2 regions of the Streptomyces spiramyceticus genome follow, and region 2 is predicted to be linked to the other one. Evidence: riboswitches for the same ligand, from Rfam matches in the RefSeq annotation. Region 2 holds a riboswitch; the other holds the start of a gene.
The links. Region 2 has a riboswitch for glycine ahead of gcvP (aminomethyl-transferring glycine dehydrogenase). Riboswitches for the same ligand answer to the same signal wherever they lie in the genome.
Positions count from the first base shown of each region.

Region 1: it holds a riboswitch for glycine, as region 2 does, so the genes downstream of both, gcvT (glycine cleavage system aminomethyltransferase GcvT) here and gcvP (aminomethyl-transferring glycine dehydrogenase) in region 2, are expected to answer to the same signal.

Region 1 covers NZ_JARBAX010000001.1:4,768,588-4,771,982, reverse strand. The annotation lists gene PXH83_RS21985 (enhanced serine sensitivity protein SseB) at 1-293, opposite strand, end outside; gene PXH83_RS21980 (AAA family ATPase) at 343-1,032, opposite strand; glycine riboswitch at 1,183-1,301, shown strand; glycine riboswitch at 1,302-1,410, shown strand; gene gcvT (glycine cleavage system aminomethyltransferase GcvT) at 1,446-2,570, shown strand; gene gcvH (glycine cleavage system protein GcvH) at 2,629-3,009, shown strand; gene glyA (serine hydroxymethyltransferase) at 3,029-3,395, shown strand, end outside.
Region 2 covers NZ_JARBAX010000001.1:366,534-369,928, reverse strand. The annotation lists gene PXH83_RS01555 (DNA polymerase IV) at 55-1,548, shown strand; gene PXH83_RS01550 (PRC-barrel domain-containing protein) at 1,458-1,841, opposite strand; glycine riboswitch at 1,958-2,055, shown strand; glycine riboswitch at 2,057-2,206, shown strand; gene gcvP (aminomethyl-transferring glycine dehydrogenase) at 2,273-3,395, shown strand, end outside.

The sequences.
Region 1 (3,395 bases), 4.4 Mb from region 2:
ACGGCGAAGGACATGTGGGGTCCGGCGCACTGGCGGAGCTGCTGCTCGGAGCTGAAGACGGGGACGTACGCCGCGCCCTGGATCTCCAGGGTCGGCAGATCCAGGTCCGGCGAGTCTGGGCCGCCGCCGGACGGCAGCGGCACCCATACCTGGCTGCGGCCGAGCACCTCGACTATGCGGGCACCCGCGGCGGGGTTGCCCAAGGAGGCGGCCAGGACCTCTTCGAGTTCATTGCCCGGCCAGCCGCCGCCGCCGTGCGGATGGGCGGGTGCCGGAAAGTCTGGGTAATCCACGGGTACGACCTTAACGCCGGTGCGTGGCCGTGCCCTGTGGGGCTCTTCCCTACCGCTTCGGCGGGAAGTCGATCACCGTCAGTGCCCCCGCCGCATCCCGGTCCAGCAGCACCGCCGACGCACACCCCGCCGGCACCCTGCCCCGCTCCGCGTCCCGTACGAGCCGGGCCACCGCCCGCCGGTGCCGTGCGAAGGCGTAGCCGGAGACGCCTCGGCCACGTTCCTCCTGCCCCGCCCGTGCCACCTCCGGCGTCACGTCGAGCAGCACCAGGTGCAGGGCGACGCCCCTGCGGCGGGCGTCGCGCGCCAGCCAGCGGCGTACCCAGGCGAGCGTGCCGCAGTCGTGGACCACGACGCTGTCGCCGGAGCGCAGCGCGCGCCGCAGTCCGGCGTAGTGGGCCGCCCGGACAAGGGGGCGGTAGAGGGCGTACGGCAGCAGCCTCGGCATCCGCGCCGCCCACCGCTCCCGTACGTCCTGCGAATCAATGCGGCGCGCGGCACTGGCCGTACGCCGGATCAGCGTGCTCTTGCCACTGCCGGGCAGGCCGGAGACGACCACCACGTCCCCCGCCGAGAAGCCCAGAACGCGCGGGCTGCGGCCCGCGCGCAGGCGCAGGTCGCGGACGGTCGGCGCGGGCCGGCGCGTGGCCTGCCTCGCCGGTACGCCGTGCTGTGCGGGCACCGCGCCGTGCACGGTCCCTGCCGTGGCCGCGTACGCGCCAGGCTGCTGCAACGTCATCGTCCTCCCCCAGTCGGGTGTCATCCACCCTTGCCCAAGAAGTGTAAAGAAAAGGTAATGAGCCACAAGCGATTTGCGGGGTGCAGCCCGAGCGTCCCGCTCCCGGACGATGCGTGCAATGATGTGCGCGCCAACTGCATACCGGCCGCTTGAATCCGCGCGGGAGAGTCCGAAGCACCCAGTTGTACTCCAGCAGTACGCAGTGCCCAGGACGCCGAAGGAGCAAGTTCCTCCCTTGAATCTCTCAGGCCCCGTACCGCGCGGGCGAGGCAGATCTGAAAAGCGAGTCGCCGTCGTGCGGCTCCACCCAAGGTGCAAGCCGGGGCTCTTTGCGAGCTCTCGGTGAACCTCTCAGGTTCCGATGACAGATGGGGAGGATTGTCCTCGCCTGTCATGCCCTGGGAGCCCCGCACATGAGCAATGTCCCCCGTCACACCGCCCTCGATGCGCTGCATCGCTCACTGGGCGCGTCCATGACCGACTTCGCGGGCTGGGACATGCCGCTCCGGTACGGCAGTGAGCGCGACGAACACAACGCCGTACGGACCCGCGCCGGCCTCTTCGATCTCTCCCACATGGGCGAGATCACCGTCACCGGTCCGCAGGCCGTCGACCTTCTGAATTACGCACTCGTCGGCAACATCGGCACCATCGGCCCCGGCCGCGCCCGCTACACCATGATCTGCCAGGAGGACGGCGGGATCCTCGACGACCTGATCGTCTACCGCCTGGCCGAAACCGAGTACATGGTTGTCGCCAACGCCGGGAACGCGCAGATCGTCCTCGACGCCATCACCGAGCGCGCTGCCGCTCAAGGCGGATTCGAGGCCGAGGTACGGGACGACCGTGACGCGTACGCCCTGATCGCCGTCCAGGGCCCCGAGTCCCCCGGCATCCTGAAGTCCATCACCGACGCCGACCTGGACGGGCTGAAGTACTACGCCGGCCTGCCCGGCACCGTCGCGGGCGTCCCCGCCCTCATCGCCCGTACCGGTTACACCGGCGAGGACGGCTTCGAGCTCTTCGTGGCTCCGGCCGACGCCGAGAAACTGTGGCAGGCACTGACCGAGGCGGGCAAGGACGTCGGCCTCGTCCCCGCCGGGCTCTCCTGCCGCGACACCCTGCGCCTGGAAGCGGGCATGCCGCTGTACGGGCACGAGCTGACCACCGCGCTCACCCCCTTCGACGCGGGCCTGGGCAGGGTCGTCAAGTTCGAGAAGGAAGGCGACTTCGTCGGCCGCGCCGCCCTGGAGGCCGCCGCCGAGCGCGCCGAGACCGCGCCGCCGCGCAAGCTGGTCGGCCTGATCGCCGAGGGCCGTCGCGTCCCGCGCGCCGGTTTCTCGGTCGTGGCCGACGGCAAGGTCATCGGCGAGGTCACCTCCGGCGCCCCGTCCCCGACGCTGGGCAAGCCGATCGCCATGGCATACGTCGACGCCGCGCACGCGGCGCCCGGCACCTCCGGTGTCGGCATCGACATTCGCGGTACGCATGAGCCGTACGAGGTCGTCGCGCTGCCGTTCTACAAGCGCCAGAAGTGACCCCACGCACAACCTGCCCGTTCACCAGCACTCCCCCGCGTACAGGAGAATTCAGGTCATGAGCAACCCCCAGCAGCTGCGTTACAGCAAGGAGCACGAGTGGCTGTCGACCGCCGAGGACGGCGTCGCGACGGTCGGCATCACGGAGTTCGCGGCCAACGCGCTCGGTGACGTCGTCTACGCCCAGCTCCCGGAGGTCGGCGACACGGTGACCGCGGGCGAGACCTGCGGCGAACTGGAGTCGACCAAGTCGGTCAGCGACCTGTACTCGCCCGTCTCCGGCGAGGTCGTCGAGTCCAACCAGGACGTCGTGGACGACCCGTCGCTGGTGAACTCCGCCCCGTTCGAGGGCGGCTGGCTGTTCAAGGTACGCGTCGCGGAGGAGCCGGCCGACCTGCTCTCCTCCGACGAGTACATCGCCCTCACCTCCGGCAACTGAGACCTCGATCGGGACCGTGATGACGCTTCTCAACACTCCCCTGCATGAGCTCGACCCGGACGTCGCCGCCGCCGTCGACGCCGAGCTGCACCGCCAGCAGTCCACCCTCGAAATGATCGCCTCGGAGAACTTCGCTCCGGTCGCCGTCATGGAGGCCCAGGGCTCCGTCCTTACCAACAAGTACGCCGAGGGCTACCCGGGCCGCCGTTACTACGGCGGCTGCGAGCACGTCGATGTCGTCGAGCAGATCGCCATCGACCGCATCAAGGCGCTCTTCGGCGCCGAGCACGCGAACGTACAGCCGCACTCGGGCGCCCAGGCCAACGCGGCCGCGATGTTCGCGCTGATCAAGCCCGGCGACACGATCATGGGTCTGAACCTCGCCC
Region 2 (3,395 bases):
GCCTTCCGTGCTGCCGCCGGTCGATTGTCAGTGCCGTGCGGCAGCATCGATGGTGTGAGATCCACGCCGACCATCCTGCATCTGGACATGGATGCCTTCTACGCTGCCGCGGAGCAGGCGGCGAAGCCCAGCCTGCGCGGAAAGCCGGTCGTGGTCGGCGGGATCGGGACGCGCGGTGTCGTGGCCACCGCCTCGTACGAGGCCAGGCGCTTCGGGGTGCATTCGGCGATGCCGGTGGCGCAGGCCCGGCGGCTGTGTCCGAACGCCGCCTATCTCATGCCGCGCTTCGCTCTCTACAGGTCCGTCAGTGAACAGGTCATGGAGCTGCTCGGCCGGCTTTCCCCGCTGGTCGAACCGCTGAGCCTGGACGAGGCCTTCGTGGACCTGGAGGCGGGAGGGGTGGCCGACGACTCGGTGTCGGCCCGGAAGGCCGGGGAGCGGCTGCGGGCGGACATCAGAGTGGTCACGGGGCTCACCGCGTCCGTGGGGCTCGCGGGCTCCAAAATGCTTGCCAAGATCGCGTCGGAGCAGGCCAAGCCCGACGGTCTTGTGCTCATCGAGCCGGGAACCGAGCGGGAGCTGCTGGGACCGCTGCCGGTCCGGACGTTGCCCGGGGTCGGTCCGGCGACCGGGGAGCACCTGCGGCGGGCCGGGATGACGACCGTCGCCGATCTGGCGGAGGCGGGCGAGGACGAGCTTGTACGGCTGCTGGGGAAGTCCCACGGCGCGTCGCTGTACCAGATGGCGGTCGGGCACGACGACCGGCCGGTGGTCGCCGAGCGGGACGCCAAATCGGTGTCGGTCGAGGACACCTTCGAGGTGGACCTGCACGACCGGGTCAGGATCAGGATCGAAGTGGGCCGGCTGGCCGACCGGTGTGTCCAGCGGTTGCGGGCGTCCGGGCATTCCGGCAGGACGGTCGTGCTGAAGGTACGGCGGTACGACTTCTCGACGTTGACGCGCTCGGAGACCCTGCGTGGGCCGACCGACGATCCGAGCGTGGTCCGCGAGGCGGCGGGGCGGCTGCTGGAGGCAGTGGACACGACAGGCGGGGTGCGGCTCCTCGGGGTGGGCGTCACGGGTCTCGCGGACTACACCCAGGAGGACCTCTTCGCCCAGGCAGCGGGCGAGCAGGCAAAAGCGGAGGCCGGGGCTGGGACTGGGACTGGGGATGTGGCTGTGCGACAGGTGGGGGAGGCGGAGCCGGTCGGGGGTGGCGACGGGGCGGCGCACGCGTCCGAGCCGCCGCCGGAGCGCCGGTGGCTGGCCGGACAGGACGTGCGGCACGCCGAGTACGGCGCGGGGTGGGTGCAGGGCAGCGGAGTGGGGCGGGTGACGGTGCGGTTCGAGGAGCCGACGTCGGCGCCGGGGCGGGTGAGGACCTTCAAGGTCGACGATCCGGACCTCGTGCCGTCGGATCCGCTCCCGCTGGTGCCCGTCGCAGAGGATGGGGAGGATCAGGCGGTGTCGTCGCCGGCGATCTTGCCGAAGTCCTTGTCAGACGCCTCAGGCGTGTCGGGAGCGGGGAACGAGATATCGAGCCCGTAGTGGTGGTAGAGCTGCAGCTCCTGTGCCGGGGAGAGGTGGCGGCCGACGCCGAAGTCGGGGGCGTCCTTGATGAGCGAGCGCTCGTAGGGGACGCGGAGGGAGTCGTTCACGACCTCGCTGGGCTCCAGGGGGACGAAGGCGTCCCGGCTGAACAGGCCGGTGCGTACAGCTGCCCATTCGGGGACCCCGGTGGCGTCGTCGAGGTACACCTCGTCCACTGTTCCGATCTTGTTGCCGTTGCGGTCGAACGCCTTCCGGCCAATCAGGCTGCGTGGATCGATGTCGGTCTGCACGGTCCCTCCAACTGATCGCAGCTGCTCCCCGTACACACTACGAAAGTGCACATCGGGGGCCCCGGCCACTCGAGGGATGGGTGACGGGCCTCGCTGGTAGGCTGGCCAATGGCTGCTGACCCCGTGCGGGAGAGTCCTTCGGTGAACGTATCGGAGGCGCCGAAGGAGCAAATCCTCCCCGGAATCTCTCAGGCCCCCGTACCGCACGGTTGAGGTCACTCTGGAAAGCAGGGTGGGCGCCGGTCGGGCTTGTGTTCGTAGAGAGCACAGTCCGGAACGGAACCCTCCCTCACCGACGGTGAAAGCCGGAGCGTGCCTTCAATGGCCCTCCGGTGAAGCTCTCAGGTTGAGATGACAGAGGGGGAGGCCGTCCGGGCACCCGTGCCGTGGTGCCCCTCGCAGGTCGTGTCAGACCAGGAGGCCTTCCGCAGATGACCGCAAACCGCATTCCGCTCTCGCAGCTTGAGCGTGGCATCCCCTTCGAGCAGCGCCACATAGGGCCCGACGCCGAGGCGCAGGCCAAGATGCTTGCCCAGGTCGGTTACGGCTCGCTCGACGAGCTGACCGCGGCCGCGGTGCCGGACGTCATCAAGAGCGCCGGGGCGCTCGGGCTGCCGGACGCGCGCACCGAGGCCGAGGTGCTGGCCGAGCTGCGCACGCTCGCGGACCAGAACCAGGTACTCGCCCCGATGATCGGGCTCGGCTACTACGGCACCTTCACGCCGCCGGTGATCCTGCGCAACGTCATGGAGAGCCCGGCCTGGTACACGGCGTACACGCCTTACCAGCCGGAGATCTCGCAGGGCCGCCTTGAGGCGCTGCTCAACTTCCAGACGATGGTGGCCGACCTGACCGGCCTGCCGACCTCGGGCGCCTCGCTGCTCGACGAGGGCACCGCCGCCGCCGAGGCCATGGCGCTCGCGCGCCGCGTCGGCAAGGTCAAGAACGGCGTCTTTCTGATCGACTCCGACACGCTGCCGCAGACCGTCGCCGTCATCCAGACGCGCGCGGAGCCGACCGGTGTCGCGGTCGTCGTCGCCGACCTCTCCGACGGGATTCCCGCCGAGGTCGCCGAGCGCGGCGTCTTCGGTGTGCTGCTCCAGTACCCCGGCGCGTCCGGCGTCGTACGGGACATCAAGCCCGTCATCGAGCAGGCGCACGAGCTCGGGGCGATCGTCACCGTCGCCGCCGATCTGCTGGCCCTGACGCTGCTGACCTCGCCCGGCGAGCTCGGCGCCGACATCGCCGTCGGCACGACCCAGCGCTTCGGTGTGCCGATGGGCTTCGGCGGTCCGCACGCGGGCTTCATGGCCGTACGCGAGAAGTTCGCGCGCAGCCTGCCGGGGCGGCTCGTCGGTGTCTCCGTCGACGCCGACGGCAACAAGGCCTACCGGCTGGCGCTGCAGACCCGTGAGCAGCACATCCGCCGGGAAAAGGCCACCAGCAACATCTGCACCGCTCAGGTGCTGCTCGCGGTCATGGCCGGGATGTACGCCGTCTACCACGGCCCCGACGGCCTGCGCGGCATCGCACGCCGCACGCACCGGTACGCGA